2 regions of the Streptomyces sp. NPDC043685 genome follow, and region 1 is predicted to be linked to the other one. Evidence: riboswitches for the same ligand, from Rfam matches in the RefSeq annotation. Region 1 holds a riboswitch; the other holds the start of a gene.

Region 1 (7,785 bases):
TAGGCCGTGATGTCCTTCGCCGTGAAGCGGGCCCATGCCGCCGATCCGAACACCGCCGCGTACAGGGCCTGGAGGCCGAGGTTCTTCGCCAGGCCGTCCCAGAGGACCGGCTCGCGCATGAGGTCGGCGAAGGAGAGCCAGTGGTGGGAGAAGAAGTACGGCTGAAGGGCGTGCAACTGCGGGATCTGGTCCAGGATCTGCACGGTGATCAGCAGCCCGACCGTCGTCGCCATCGCCGCGATGCCGCTGCCCGTCAGGGTGGACACGAACAGGCCGAGCGCGGCGACGCCGACCAGTGACGCGGCGACGACCAGGGCGATCAGCAGGGCTCTGCCCAGGCCCTCGGCGAAGCTGATCCGCGTACCCGAGATGGTCGTCAGCTCCCCGAGCGGAAACAGCAAGGAGCCCACGACCAGGGCCGATACGGCGACCACCAGCGTGGCGGCCAGGCAGAAGACCACGACCGCCGCGTACTTGACGAGCAGCAGGCGGCTGCGGCCGGCCGGGGCGACCAGGAGATAGCGCAGCGTCCCGGAGTCGGCCTCACCGGCGATCGCGTCGCCCGCCACGACCCCGACCGCCATGGGCAGGAAGAACGGGAGCGTGGCGGCCAGGGCGGTGAAGACGAGGAACAGACCGTTGTTGGTGATCTGCGCGACGAAGGCCGGTCCTGAACCGCCCCCGCCGCCGGGCGAACCGCCTTTCCCCGTCTCGATCCTGACCGCGATGCCGACGAGGACCGGCACGCCCGCCAGTACGGCCAGCAGCGCGAGCGTGCGCCAGCGCCGGAAGGTGGTGACGAGCTCGTTGCGCAGCAGCCCGAAGGTCCACAACGGGCTCACCGGCCGTACGGCTTCGGGCACTTCAGCCCGCGACATCGAAGCCCTCCCCCGTCAGTGCCACGAACGCGTCCTCCAGCGAGGCCCGTTCGACGGTGAAGCCGCGCACGCGGACCCCGGCCGTCACCAGCGCGGCGTTCACCTCGGCCAGGTCGCGCTCCGGCGGTTCGCCGGTCACCCGGTCGCCGGTGACGACGACGTCGCCGACGCCCTGCTCCTTCAGTACCCGGGCCGCCTCCGCCGGGTCCGGTGTCATCACGACCAGCCGGCCGCGCGCCCCGGCGGCCAGGTCGGCGACCGGGCCCTGCGCGATCAGCCGGCCCCGGGCCATCACGGCCGCGTGGGTGCAGACCTGCTCGATCTCGTCGAGCAGGTGGGAGGAGAGGAAGACGGTGGTGCCGTCCGAGGCCAGTTCGCGGATCAGGGCGCGGATCTCGCGCATGCCCTGCGGATCCAGGCCGTTGGTCGGCTCGTCGAGGACGAGCAGCCTGCGCGGCCGGAGCAGCGCGGCGGCGAGACCCAGACGCTGCTTCATGCCCAGCGAGTACGCCTTTGCCTTCTTGGACCCGGCCGCCGCCAGGCCCACCCGGTCCAGGGCGGCGGCGACCCGGGCCCGCCGGGTGCGCGGGTCGGTGGCCGGGTCGGCGCTGTCGTAGCGGATCAGATTGTCGCGGCCGGAGAGGAAGCCGTAGAGGGCCGGGCCCTCGATGAGGGCGCCGACCTGTGGCAGCACGGCGCGGATGGCCCGGGGCATGGGCTGCCCGAGCACCCGCGCCGTGCCGGAGGTGGGCTCGATGAGGCCCATCAGCATGCGGATGGTGGTGGTCTTGCCGGAGCCGTTGGGGCCGAGGAAGCCGAAGACGCTGCCCTCCGGGACGGTCAGGTCGAGACCGTCGACGGCGAGCTGTCCGCCGCGGTAGCGCTTGGTGAGCGCGCGGGTGGCGATGACCGGTTCCCCGGTACCGGCCCGCGCCGCACCCCGCTCCTCCGGTTGCCCGGCGGACGGTTCGCCCATCGGCTTCCCCGTTCTCTCGACGTCCCGCAGGGCTTCCTCGTCCTCCCGGCGCACCGTGCGCCCGCGGGACCTACTTCGCGGCGTCGGCCGCCTTCACGAGCGCGTCCTTGGTGACCAGGCCCGCGTAGACCTTGCCGTCGTCGGTGATGAGGGCGTTGACCAGGCGGGTCGAGAAGACCGTGCCGGAGCCGAACGTGCCGTGCACCTTCTCGCCGAGCGAGTCCATGAAGCCGCCGAATTCGCCGCCGGCCTTGCCGGAGGGCACGCCCTCGCCGCCGGTGTCGAAGGTGGCGATCGCGTTCCAGCCCTCGCCGATGGTCTTCATGCCGTCGGGGCCCTTGCCGAGGTCCTTTCCGTCCTTGGGGGCGTGCCCGGGTGCCTCACCGAGGCCGAAGGGCTTGCCGGGAGCCTTGCGCGGAGCCTCGTCGGAGGCCTTGGCGTCCTTCTCCTCGGTGACCTTCGCGCCCTTGGGCGGGGTGAAGTCGAAGGTCGAGGCGGGCGGCTGGGCGAAGCTGACCTTCGTGAAGCCGGCGTCCACGACGGCGGCGCCGCCGCTCGCCGGGGTGAGCGTGAACTTCAGCGGCATGCCGGTCTCGGCGTCCACGGCGACGGTGATCGCGCCGACCGTCGAGCCGGACTGCTTCGGCTCGACGACGAGCTTGTAGGCGTCCCGGCCGGCGACCTGGGCGGTGCCGTCCACGGTCACGGAGGTCGTGTCGTCGACCGCCTTCAGGGCCTCCTCGGCGAAGTCCTTCGGCAGGGCCGGCGGCTGCTGGTCCTTGCCGCGCTCCGGGCTCTCGGAGGAGGTGCCGTGGTAGACCTCGTTGGACTTGCTGTCGTAGCCCCAGACGTCCTTGCCGTTGTGGATGAGGCTGTACTCGGCGGCGTTCTCCAGCAGCGACAGCTTCTGCCGGTCCGGGCCGTCGGCGGCGACGCGCAGGGTGTGCGTGCCGGAGGCCAGTTCGGTGAGCTTGGCCGTCGGGTCGGCCGAGGAGCCGTCACCACCGCCCGCGGCACCGGACAGCAGACCGGACTCCAGGCCGCCGAGGTTCGGCAGACCGAGGTCGGTGCTGATCTTGACGGTGCCGGACAGCTGCTCGACGTCGGACGCGGCGATCTTCTCTATGAGCTGCTGGGCGGTGATCTTCGGAAGGTCGGGGTCACCGGAGTCGGCGAGCGCGGGGACCAGGCCGATCGTCGCGGCGGCCACCCCGATCACCGTGACCGGGACGATGTACCGCGCGGCGGTGCGCCGCCCGGAGCGCTGCTCGTCGGCCTCCCCGGCGGTCGTGCTGTCGTCGGATGCGTACGGTGCCATGTGTGCCCTACCTCCGTGGTCGGCGGCGGCTGTCCGTGTCGTGCACGCACTCGTCCCTGAGCCGCCATTCTCACCCGAACAGGTGAGGAGTGGTGCTTTCCGTGGTCACCATCTGACCAAATCGGCCAGGGAGATACGTCAGACCCCGGGCTCAACTCCGTGTACTGCTGGGGTATGACACGGAGGCCGGGCTTCTCCCCCGACCCGTAGGGGTCGTACGGGGAGGAGGTGTCAGCCGGCCCGGTGCACCACGGCGTCGCACAGCTCCAGGAGCGCCGTCTTCGCGGCGCAGTCCCGCAGGGGGGCCAGCGCCGCGCGGGCGTCCTGGGCGTAGCGGACGGTGTCCCGCCGGGCCTGCTCCAGCGCCGGGTGGGCGCGCAGCAGGCGCAGGGCCTCCGCGTGCCGCGCGTCGTCGGTGAGGTCGGAGTCCAGCAGCTCGCACAGGGCGACGTCCTCGGCGAGCCCGAGCCGGGCGGCCCGCTCGCGCAGCCGCAGCACCGGCAGGGTGGGGATGCCCTCGCGCAGGTCGGTGCCGGGGGTCTTGCCGGACTCGTGGGAGTCGGAGGCGATGTCCAGGACGTCGTCCGCGAGCTGGAAGGCGACGCCGAGGCGCTCGCCGTACTGGGTCAGCACGTGCACGACCGTCTCGTCGGCGCCGGACATCATCGCGCCGAACCGGCACGAGACGGCGACCAGCGAGCCGGTCTTGCCGCCCAGCACGTCCAGGTAGTGCTCGACGGGGTCGCGGCCGTCCTGCGGTCCGGCGGTCTCCAGGATCTGGCCGGTCACCAGGCGCTCGAACGCCTCGGCCTGCACCCGCACGGCCTCCGGGCCGAGGTCGGCCAGGATGTGCGAGGCGCGGGCGAAGAGGAAGTCGCCGGTGAGGACGGCGACGGAGTTGCCCCAGCGGGTGTTCGCGCTCGCGACGCCGCGGCGCACGGCGGCCTCGTCCATGACGTCGTCGTGGTACAGCGTGGCGAGGTGGGTCAGCTCCACGACGACGGCCGAGGGCACGATCCCGGGGGCGTGCCGGTCGCCGAACTGGGCGGACAGCATCACGAGCAGCGGACGGAACCGCTTGCCGCCGGCGCGCACCAGATGCTGGGCGGCCTCCGTGATGAAGGGCACCTCACTCTTGGTGGCCTCGAGCAAGCCTTCCTCGACAGCCGTCAGTCCGGCCTGGACATCGGCTTCCAGAGCCTGGTCCCGCACGCTCAGCCCGAACGGCCCGACGTCGGTCACGAGGGGTCTCCTGTCTGCTGTGTCTGCCGGTGATTACGCGGTTTGTCGATAGGTCGCTGCCCTCACTCGAGTCAGCGTATCCGGTCACGTTTCGATCACCGCCAGCGCCCAGGGTTACAGGCCGGGCGGTATCCGATCACGACCGCAATGTTTTCGATCAACCTATAAGAACAGATATTTATCGACTTACCCAAGGGTGGTGAACTATGCACCATTTGCCGCTTTGGGTAAGCAAATTCCCGTTGGTGGAAAATGCCCCACGGACTCGTGATCAGTGAGTTGAATCACTGCCTCCGCTTTTCCGCCCTCCTCCCACCTCGCCCCGTACCCCCTTTTCCGGAAAGCAAGTTGAGCCCTTGGCTGCCGCAAAGGATCAAGCGGCCCAAATGCCTCCGACCAAGGTCAACTACGTGATATGTGACTGAGGCGCTTGTTCCGGACATGTGCTCTCGCATACGTTCCCGCCCTGTCCGGCGGACGCCTCATCCTGCCGCCGCCCGGACTCCCCACTGGAACCGACTCACTCACGCAGGGCAGGAGCGGGGGACCCAGGTAAGTCGCCGGACCGCACAGCGGCACGGCTCGGGGTGAAGCCGCGTACGGCACACAGCGCCGTACGCGGCCGGGCACCTCCCGGCCCGAACCCGACAGCTCACCTCGCAGGCGCCGGAGAGGAACATCGTCATGGCCGGACGAGGCAAGCACCGTCGCCCCAGAACCAACCCGCTGACCCGCGGCTTCATCGCCGTCGGCACCGGAGGAGCCGCACTCACCCTCCCGCTCCTCGGCGCCGCCCAGGCGAGCGCCGCCGAGCCCCAGAGCGCCCCCGTCGCCGCACAGTCCGCGCCCCGCGCGGCCCAGCCCGCCACGTCGCTCACGTACACCGTGGTCAAGGGCGACTCGCTGGCCCGCATCGCGGACAAGTACGACGTCCGGGGCGGCTGGAAGCGGCTCTACAAGGACAACCGCGCCGCCGTCGGCGACAACCCGAAGCTGATCCACCCGGGTCTGAAGCTGACGGTGAAGACCACCAAGGCGAAGGCCGCGAAGAAGACGGCCACCCCGTCGTCCGCCCCCGCCAAGCCGGCCGCGAAGCCCGCCACGGGCGTCGCCCAGGCCACCCAGGCGTCGGCCAAGACCTACGCGAACAACCTGGACGGCTGGATCCGCGAGGCGCTGGACATCATGGCGCAGAAGGGCATCCCCGGGTCCTACGACGGCATCTACCGCAACATCATGCGCGAGTCGTCCGGCAACCCGCTGGCGATCAACAACTGGGACTCGAACGCCGCGGCGGGCACCCCGTCCAAGGGCCTGCTCCAGGTCATCGACCCGACGTTCGCCGCCTACCACGTGGACGGCACCTCCTTCGACCCGTTCGACCCGGTCGCCAACATCACCGCGGCCTGCAACTACGCGGCCGACCGCTACGGCTCGATCGACAACGTCAACGGACCGTACTGAGCCGCCCCGCCCAGCAGTCGCTCGAGGACGACGGCGATGCCGTCGTCCTCGTTCGACAGGGTGACCTCGTCGGCCACGGCCTTGAGTTCGGGATGGGCGTTCGCCATCGCGACGCCGTGGCCGGCCCAGTCGAACATCGGGATGTCGTTGGGCATGTCGCCGAAGGCGATGGTGTCCGCCGGACGCAGCCCCAGATGCTCGGCCGCCAGCGCCAGGCCCGTCGCCTTGGTGATCCCGCACGGCTGGAGCTCCACCGTGCCGGGCCCCGACATCGTCACCGTCGCCAGCGAACCCACCACCGAGCGGGCCGTCGCCGCCAACGCGTCGTCCGACAGGTGCGGATGGCGCAGCAGCACCTTGCTGATGGGCTCGCCCCACAGGTCGTCACGCCGTTCGACCCGCACCGCGGGCAGGGTCGGGTGCGGCATGAGATAGCCCGGCTCGATCAGCGTGAGCCCGTCGACCCCGTCCTGGTCGACCGCCGCGTACACCTGCCCCACCTCGGCCTCGATCTTGCCGAGGGCGGTCTCGGCCAGCTCCCGGTCCAGCGTGATGGACCACAGCAGCCGGTCCGCGCCGGCGTCGTACACCTGCGCGCCCTGCCCGCAGACCGCGAGCCCCGTGCAGCCGAGGTCGTCCAGCAGCGGCCGCACTCTCGGCGCCGGCCGGCCCGTCACCACGAGGTGCTGGGCACCGGCGTCCGCCACCCGCGCGAGCACGGCGAGGGACCGTTCGGAGAGGGTGTCGTCGCCGCGCAGCAACGTCCCGTCCAGATCGGTGGCGATGAGTGAATATGCGAGGGGTGCGGCCATGATCAGAGAATACGGACAACGCGGCCCTTCGTTTCATCGCACAGGGGACGCCGATTGCCCGGTTGAAGGCCTCTGCACCGGTTGGCAACAACATGCTCCGCTACCTACCCGAGAGGCCGCATAGAGCGGTACCTTCCATGTGTCCAGGGGGGACTTGATCGGGGGGTCAGGTTGAGCAGTGGGCGCATTCGCGTGGCGGGGGCCGGGGAGCTCGGTGAAGGGGAGAAGGAGCGCTGGCGTGCGCTGCGCGCGGCCTCCGGGGCACCGCGCAACCCCTTCATGGAACCGGAGTTCACCGAAGCCGTCGGCCGGGTCAGGCCGGGGGCCCGGGTCGCCGTGGTGTACGAGGGGCTGGAGCCGGCCGGCTTCCTGCCCCATGAGCGGGGCCCGTTGGGGCAGGGCCGGGCGATCGGGTTCGGCGTCTCGGACGCCCAGGGCGCGATCCTGCGGCCGGGCCTGGACCTGGAGACGGGTGAACTGCTGAGGGCCTGCTCGGTGTCGAGCTTCGCCTTCGACAATCTGGAGGCCGAGCAGCGGCTGTTCGTCCGGTACGCGGCCGAGGAGTACGCCACCTACGTCATCGACGTGGAGAAGGGCTACGAGGCCTACGAGTCGGTGCTGCGCGCGCAGTCGCCGAAGTTCCTGAAGACCACCCTGGCCAAGGAGCGCAGGCTGGGCCGGCAGGCCGGTGAGCTGCGGTTCGTCTTCGACGAACGCGACCCGGCCGCCCTGCGCACGCTGATGGAGTGGAAGTCGGCGCAGTACCGCAGGACCGGCCGCCGCGACCGGTTCGCCCAGGAGTGGATCACCCGGCTCGTCGGGCAGCTGGCCCGGACCCGGGCGCCGGAGTGCAGCGGCACGCTGTCCGTGCTGTACGCGGGTGAGCGGCCGGTCGCCGCGCACTTCGGGCTGCGTTCGGCCTCGGTGCTGGCCTGCTGGTTCCCGGCCTACGACCCGGAGTTCGCGAAGTTCTCGCCGGGGCTGGTGCTGCATCTGCGCATGGCCGAGGCGGCGGCTGCCGAGGGGGTGGGCATGCTCGACCTGGGGCGGGGCGCGGCCGAGTACAAGGACGCGCTCAAGACGGGCGAACTGCCC
Region 2 (7,785 bases), on a different contig from region 1:
GATTCGGCTGGTACCGGTGAGGCGGCCACCGGCCCCTCGGCGGCCGTCTCCCGGCCCGGACCGGACAGGCCGAAAGGCGACGTCGAGGGGGCACGGGCGCCTGGGTAGGGTGACGGCGTGACGAGAGTCCGGTTGAGCGTGGCGGAGCGGCGCGGGGATCTGCTGCGGGCGGCCATCGAGCAGATCGAGGCACGGGGCGTGGCGGCGGTCAGGATCGCCGACGTCGCCTCGGCGCTCGGCGTGAGCAACGCCCTGGTCCTCTACCACTTCTCCTCGAAGGAACAGTTGGTCGCCGCCGCGTTCCGGCACGCGGCGGAGGGCGACCTCGCGCATCTGCGCAAACTGACCGGCCGCCGCTCCCCCGCGCTGCGCCGGCTGCGGTCGGCCGTACGGTGGTACGCCCCGACCGGGCAGGCCAAGGGCTGGCGGCTGTGGATCGAGGGCTGGGCGGCGGCGCTGCGCGACCCGGTGCTGCGGGAGGTCGCCCAGGATCTCGACCGGCAGTGGAAGGCGGCCCTCGTCGAGGTCATCGCCGAGGGCGTGGCGGCCGGTGAGTTCCGCTGCCCGGACCCGCAGGGCACGGCCCTGCGCCTCACCGCCCTCCTCGACGGCCTGGCCGTCCAGCTGACGTCGTACGCCGGCGCGGTGCCGCGGGTCCGGGCCCAGGAGTGGGTGGAGGAGGCGCTGGCCCGCGAGTTGGGCTTGGCGGAGGTGGAGCGGACGGCGCCCTGACGCCTGCCCCCGACACCCCCCGACGACGGCCCACCGCACCTACGCCCGCTCAACCGCCCGATCGCTCCCACGAACGCGTGCGGGCCGCGCCGGTGTTCCACCCGGCACGGCCCGCACGCGCAGGAGCCGCTCTCACGCCACCGGGGCGATCCGCATCCTGATGTCGTCCGGCGACAGCGCCCCCTTGGCCGTCACATGGTCGCCCGAGGACTCCCCGCGCAACCGGCGCCCGATCCACGGCACCAGGAACTCGCGCGCCCAGGCGACGTTGTCCCGCCGCACATCGAGCACGCCGCGCGGGGGCAGCGGAGGCCACGGCTGCTCGGGGTCGGCCGGCACGTCGAGGCCGAGCACCTGGCCGGCGCGCAGCGCCACGCGCGTGTGGCCCTCCGGAGACAGGTGCAGCCGGTCGGCGTCCCAGGCCCTGCGGTCCTGCACACTGCGCAGGGACCACAGGTCGAGCACCGGGCAGCCGTACCGGTCGGCGATGGCCCGGACATGGCCGTTGTAGGTGGCGATCTTGCCGCGCAGGTGCTTGAGCACCGGCACGCCACGGGTGTCGAACCCGGTCGTCACCATCACCGTGCCGGACACGGCGATGAGCTGGACCAGGGCACGCTCGAAACGCTCGGCCACCTCGTCGGGATCGGTGCCGGGCCGGATGATGTCATTTCCCCCGGCACAGAACGAGACGAGGTCCGGGGCCATGTCGACGGCCCGCGGAACCTGGTCCGCCACGATCTGGTCGAGGAGCTTCCCGCGTACGGCGAGATTGGTGTACCGGAAGTCGCCCTCGGGCCTGCGGTCGGCGAGCAGGACGGCGAACCGGTCGGCCCAGCCGACGAATGCCCCGTCGGGGCCGGGATCGCCGACGCCCTCGGTGAAGCTGTCCCCCAGCGCCACGTACGACCCGATCACTGCTCTGCTGTCACTCTTCGAATCGTCTGCCACAACGGTCCATGATTCACCCTTGAATGTGACTTACGCGACCGTAGGAAGGGGTTGACTGGCGGTGAGATAAGCCACTCCCAAAGTGTTCGCCAACTCCGGAATACACCGCTTGTCAGGGATGTTTCGGGGTGAACCGCCAGACCCGGAATCCGCTGATCCGGAAATGGCTCCAGACGGTCCGGAAGGCGAAGTGCCCGCCCGTGTAGGGCTGCGGGTCGGTGTGGTCGAAGACGAGCCGCCCGTTGTTCCACCATTGGACCGTGGAGCCGTCGGAGACGATCCGGACCCGGTTCGGCTCGTTCGCGGCCAGCAGCGGCTCGGTGTAGTCGAGGACCAGGGGCCGCACGCCGGGCTCGCCGACGTAACGGCGCAGCCGGGTCGTGGTGTTGTAGTTGGCGCCGTAGCCCGCGTAGTAGGTCGTGAGGTGGTCGTACTCGTCGAGGGCGCCGCCGCGCCGGGTCGCGAAGAGGTCGTGCGGGGAGCGGACGTCGGTCGCGTTCCAGAAGTTGTTGAGGTCCGAGACCCGGTCGTTGGCCCCGCCCTCGGAGACCGGGGTCGCGGTGTACTCGAGCAGGTACGGCCCTTCGAGCCGCCGCCTGAACCACACGGTGGCACCGCTCGGCACGTCGATCTCCAGGACGCCGCGGGAGGCGGTGACCGTGCCGCCGTCCTGGAGTTCGGTCACCCACTGCCCGAGGCCGTGGCAGAAGTCGTCGCGGGCGACGAGGCGGCGGCGGGGCGCGGCCTGCGCGGGCGCCGTCGGCGAGAGGGCCGCGTATGCGGCTCCGGCCGCCAGGGCCGCGAACGCTCTGCGGGTGGTCGGCACGGGACACAGCTCCTCGGGATCCGCCGGGAAGGCTCTGGAAAGCGCTTGCACTCCGGATGGGATCACTCTGTCCCAACTGCCGCCGTCTGTCGATCCCTTGATGCGACGTCGGCCCGCGCACACCGAAGGCCGGACCCGGGATCGATCGGGGTCCGGCCTTCGGAGGCGTGTCAGGCAGGTGGTCGTGCGGTCGGTCAGCCGACGGAGACGCCGTGCGAGCGCAGGTAGGCGACCGGGTCCACGTCCGAGCCGTAGTCCGGCGTGGTGCGGATCTCGAAGTGCAGGTGCGGTCCGGTGACGTTGCCGGTCGCGCCCGACAGGCCGACCTGCTGCCCGGCGGTCACGGTCTGGCCGGCCGAGACGGACAGCTGGGACAGGTGGGCGTACTGGGCGTAGAAGCCGTCGGCGAGCTTGATGACGACCTGGTTGCCGTAGGCGCCGCCCCAGCCGGCGGAGACGACCGTGCCCGCGCCGACGGCCTTCAGGGAGGTGCCGGTCGGGACGACGAAGTCGACACCGGTGTGGTAGCCGCTGGACCACATGCTGCCGGACATGTGGTACGGGGTGCCGATGGTGGCGCCGTCCACCGGGAGGGTGTAGCCGCTGGAGTTGCTCTGCGCGGCGGGCTGGGCGGCGGCCGGCTTGGCGGCGGTCTCCGCCTTCGGCGCCGGGTCGGCGGCGGACTGCTCGGGGGCCGAGGCCTTGGGCGTCGCGGGGGCGGACGGCTTCGGCGCGCTCGCCGCCTTCTTGCCGATCGACAGCTTCAGGCCCGGGTGGATCAGCGACGGGTCGGAACCGACGGCGTCACGGTTGTCGGCGTAGAGCTTCTTCCAGCCGCCGCTGACGTGCTGGTCGGCCGCGATCTTCGCGAGGTAGTCGCCGGCCTTCACGGTGTAGACGCGGGAGCCGGTGGCGTTTTCGGCGGCCTTCTTCTGAGCGGCCGGGGCCGACTGGACGGCCTTTTCCGGAGCCGACTGCGGGGTGGCGGCGTGGGCGCCGGCGGCCCCCATGAGCGGGAGGGCGAGGGCGGCCCCGCCGGTTCCGGCGACGGCGATGGAGCGGGTGAAACGCTGAGTCTTGGGGCGGCGGTGCTTACCCTTCGCGGGCATGACGAATTCCTCTCCGTCGCCTGCGAGGTGAGCTGTCGGGTGCGAGCTGGAGATGCCCGGCCGCGCCGAGGCGTGGCTTAACCCCAAGCCGTTCCGGGAACCGGAACAGGCGTCTTACCTGTGGGTCCCCCGCTCCTGCCGTACGTCGGGTCAGTGTGTGGGGCTCCGGGCGGCGGCAGGATTAGGCGTCCGTCCGGATTGGTGTGGAACGTAAGCGACCAAGACGCAATAGGACAAGCTTGCGGTTGCCCGCGACGGTGTTTCCCTCACCGCGTCGACACATTCCGCCGTCACCGAGCGTGGATTACCGATCTCCCGCTTTGCTCAATAACCCTGCGCATTGCCGGAATTACGTGAACATGGCAACAACACATCGTCACGAATATGACGATGGTCACGCGCCCCGACCTCATCTCCTTTACGATCGGGGCACGTTATCCCCTTAACTATCTAAGCGCCCTATTCGGACAGAAGGGCTACTTCCGCTTAAGACGGACGACGGTGGCGTCGAGATCCCCGCCCAGGCCGACCCGCAGTCCGTGATGGAGCAGCAGGGCACCTCGGTGAACTTCGCCCGTTTCGAGGCATTCGTACTCCGCCGCCGGGTCGAGGCCGCGCAGCCGGAGTGCCGGGACGGGCTCGCCGTAGCGCTGCGCCTGGAGCCAGGCGAGTACGACGGTCTCCTCGCCGAGGACGTACTGCACGGCGCTCAGCCCGCCCTCCGGGGGGCGCAGCCGGTACAGGTCGCCGCGCTGCACCACGGGCCGGATCTCCTTGTAGAGCCCGACCCACTCCGCCGCCTCGGCCAGCTCCTCGGCCGTCCACTTCGTGAGGTCGCCGCCGACCCCGAGCACCCCGGCCATGGCACTGACGAACCGGAACCGCAGCGAGCTGGCCCGGTGGTTGAGCATGGCGTTCGGACTGTCGGTGACCCAGGCGGCCATGACCCGGGCCGGATGGATCTGGCTGAAGCCGTGCTGGATGGCGAGCCGGTCCAGGGGGTCGGTGTTGTCGGAGGTCCACACCTGGTCCGTGCGGCTCAGTACGCCGAGGTCGATCCGGCCGCCGCCGCCCGAGCAGGACTCGAAGGCCACGCCCGGGTGGGCGGCCCGCAGCCGGTCCAGCAGGGCGTACAGGCCGCGCACGTGGTCGACCCACAGCCGCTGCGGATAGGGGTCGTCGGGCCAGCCGGCATCGGTGAAGCAGCGGTTGAAGTCCCACTTCACGTAGTCGATCGGCGCGCTGGACAGGAGCCCGTCGAGCTGCTCCCACAGATACTCCCGGACATCCTCACGCGCGAGGTTGAGGACGAGCTGATTGCGGAACTCCGTCCGCTTTCGTCCTGTTTGGTACTGCACCCAGTCGGGGTGCGCGCGGTACAGATCGCTGTCCGGGTTGACCATCTCGGGCTCGACCCAGATGCCGAACCGCATGCCGAGTCCGCGCACATGATCGGCGAGCGGCTTCAGCCCGCCCGGGAAGCGGTCGGGGTTGGGAGTCCAGTCGCCGAGCCCGGCCCGGTCGCTGGTGCGCGCCCCGAACCAGCCGTCGTCGACCACGAACAGCTCGACGCCCATGGCGGCGGCCCGCTCGGCGAGCGCCCGCTGCTGCTCCTCGGAGATGTCGAACTCGGTGGCCTCCCAGGAGTTGAACAGCACCGGCCGGTCCTGCCCGGCGTCCGGGATCACGTACGCGCGCTGGTAGGCGTGCCAGGCCCGGCTCGCCCCGCCGAAGCCGCCGTCGCTCCAGAGCCCGGCGAAGACGGGGGTGGTGTACGACTCACCCGCGTCCAGCGTCAGCAGGCCCGAGTCGTCGTAGCCGGCGCCGCCGGTGATCTGCACGCGCGCGTCGGGGAGCTGGGCGACGGCGATCCGCCAGGAGCCGGACCAGCCCAGGGCGCAGCCGTACACCTCGCCGTGCTCCTCGGTGGCGTCGGTGTCGAGGGCGACCCAGGGCAGGTGCTGGTGGGAGGTGTGGCCGCGGCGGCTGCCGATGACCTTCTCGCCGTGGGTGAGGGGCGAGCGCGTCAGCCGGGACTCGGCACCCCATCGGCCGTGCAGCTGGGAGAGCCGCCAGGCGTCACGGTCGGGCAGCGTCCAGGTCGCGGAGTCGGCGCGCAGCAGCTCCAGTGCCGGTCCCCGGTTGTCCAGGGTCACCCAGCGCTCGACGACGTCCGTCGAGGCACGCATGCGGTAGTGCAGCGTCACGGTCAGGCCGTCGTCGCGGAACCGGAGCCGCAGCTCGTCGTCCTGGGTGTCGTGTCCCTCGAAGGTCCACTCGGTGCCGCGGCGCCCGGCCGTGCGCACGGACAGGGCGGGGCGCGCGAAACGGGGGCCGCCCTCGACCGGGTACTCCTCCCGTCCGTCGAGCGGGGACTCGAAGGGCCAGTACTCGGGCAGCGGCCGCACGGTGAGGGCCTCGGCGTCGGCGAGGCCGATCCTGGGGCCCCAGTGCAGGTGCAGCAGCTCGTCCCGTTCGGTGACATGGACGGCATAGCTGCTGGCCGGCCCGGAGAGTACCCATGTACGACCGTCTTCGGAGATGTCCAGCATCATGGCCTCACAGATTCGAACAAGCCCGACCAGGGGCGACCAGGCGGCAACATCATCGAGTGCCGCGGGGGCTCCGGGCAACGCCTGTGGACAACTCATTGCCCCAGGCAGGCATGTCGTATCGTCGAGTGACGCCCGTCGACGAGCCGCGCCGGCGGCGCCGAAGGGGAGGAGCCCTCGTGACACAGCAGGTCCCGTCGACCGAGCCCGAGCTGGCCGGAGTGCGCAACTTCCGTGATCTGGGCGGTCTTCCGACCGTGGACGGCCGGCGGGTACGGCAGGGCGTGCTGTTCCGCAGCGGCCATCTCGCCCACGCGACCGGGCAGGACGCCGCCTTCCTGGCCACTCTGGGCCTGCACACGATCTTCGACTTCCGCAACGCCGCCGACCAGAAGCTCGAGGGGCCGGACGTCGAACTGCCCGGCGTGCGCAATGTGAACCTGCCGCTGAGCGACCCGGCCGACGGCGCCGAGTTCTGGAAGATGGTCCGCGACGGCGACCTGGAGCAGCTGCGCGCGATCCTCGCGGACGGCAAGGGCGCGGACCGGATGATCGCCTCGTACCGCATGATCATCAAGGAGCGTACGGGCGAGCACGCGCAGGTTTTGCACGCGCTCGCGCGGGACAGCGTGCCCGCGCTGATGCACTGCGCGGCCGGCAAGGACCGCGCGGGTCTGTCCGTCGCGGTGACGCTGCTGGCGGTGGGCGTGGAGCGCGAGGCGATCGTCGACGACTACCTGAAGTCGAACGCCAAGCACCGCCGCTACAAGGTGCACCGCAGCAGCTCCGCCGCCTCGGCCTACTCCCCCGAGGTCATGGAGCTGCTCAGCCCCCTCTTCGACGCGCGCGCCGAGTATCTGACGGCGGCCTTCGACACCATCGAGGAGACCTGGGGCGGTGTCGACGCCTATCTGGAGAAGGGGCTGAGCCTCACCCCGGAGCTCCGGGAGCGGCTGCGCGAGCGGCTCCTCGACTGAGGCGCCCCGCCCGGCCCGGGGCTACTTCGCCCCGACCTCGAACAGCAGGTACACGAAGGCGGCGAAGATGTGGCCGGCGATGAGGTAGACGAACAGCCTCACCCACAGGGCACGGGGGAACTTCTCCTCCATGTCGCTCATGACGCCTCTCCAGGGGTGGGGCCCAGGCACAGGGCGGCCGTGGGGCTCTGCAGCAGGGTGTGGACGAAGAGCAGGTCGACGCCGTCGTGGTCCTCGGCGGCGATCCGGTGCGGGGTGAGCGAGTCGAAGTGGGCGCTGTCGCCGGCGGCCAGCCGGTGGGTGGTGTCGCCGAGACGCAGCCGCAGCCGGCCGCGCAGCACGTGCAGCCATTCCTCACCGGGGTGGACGCGCACGACGTCGCCCTGGGATCCGTGCGGCACGTGCACCCGCAGGGCCTGCATCCCGCGGCCGGGGGCACCGGCCTGCCAGTACGTCCAGCCGCCCGCCGCGGTCGCTTCCATGTCGGCCGCGCGGATGACGGAGTCCCGTTCGGCGACCGTCTCGCCGAGCAGTTCGGAGACCGTCGTACCGTAGATGCGGGCGAGGGCCAGCAGCATCGGCAGCGAGGGCTGGCGCTGCCCGGTCTCCAATCGGGAGAGGTGGGCCGGCGACAGCCC

Evidence for each region. A riboswitch is a leader RNA that binds a small molecule or an ion and turns the genes downstream of it on or off. The one in region 1 is predicted to bind cyclic di-AMP.
Region 2: linked by a shared signal. The riboswitch ahead of AC0665_RS11190 (M23 family metallopeptidase) and the one ahead of AC0665_RS00850 (transglycosylase SLT domain-containing protein) in region 1 are both predicted to bind cyclic di-AMP.

The regions. Positions count from the first base shown of each region.
Region 1 is NZ_JBWKCH010000001.1:174,886-182,670, reverse strand. It holds gene AC0665_RS00870 (ABC transporter permease) at 1-878, opposite strand, end outside; gene AC0665_RS00865 (ABC transporter ATP-binding protein) at 865-1,854, opposite strand; gene AC0665_RS00860 (LolA family protein) at 1,925-3,172, opposite strand; gene AC0665_RS00855 (polyprenyl synthetase family protein) at 3,404-4,414, opposite strand; cyclic di-AMP (ydaO/yuaA leader) riboswitch at 4,918-5,095, shown strand; gene AC0665_RS00850 (transglycosylase SLT domain-containing protein) at 5,099-5,878, shown strand; gene AC0665_RS00845 (HAD family hydrolase) at 5,842-6,690, opposite strand; gene AC0665_RS00840 (GNAT family N-acetyltransferase) at 6,862-7,785, shown strand, end outside.
Region 2 is NZ_JBWKCH010000003.1:435,193-442,977, reverse strand. It holds gene AC0665_RS11210 (glutamate dehydrogenase) at 1-20, shown strand, start outside; gene AC0665_RS11205 (TetR/AcrR family transcriptional regulator) at 118-732, shown strand; gene AC0665_RS11200 (SGNH/GDSL hydrolase family protein) at 865-1,650, opposite strand; gene AC0665_RS11195 (DUF6250 domain-containing protein) at 1,796-2,509, opposite strand; gene AC0665_RS11190 (M23 family metallopeptidase) at 2,704-3,618, opposite strand; cyclic di-AMP (ydaO/yuaA leader) riboswitch at 3,623-3,777, opposite strand; gene AC0665_RS11185 (alpha-galactosidase) at 4,095-6,170, opposite strand; gene AC0665_RS11180 (tyrosine-protein phosphatase) at 6,350-7,147, shown strand; gene AC0665_RS11175 (DUF6126 family protein) at 7,169-7,288, opposite strand; gene AC0665_RS11170 (helix-turn-helix domain-containing protein) at 7,285-7,785, opposite strand, start outside.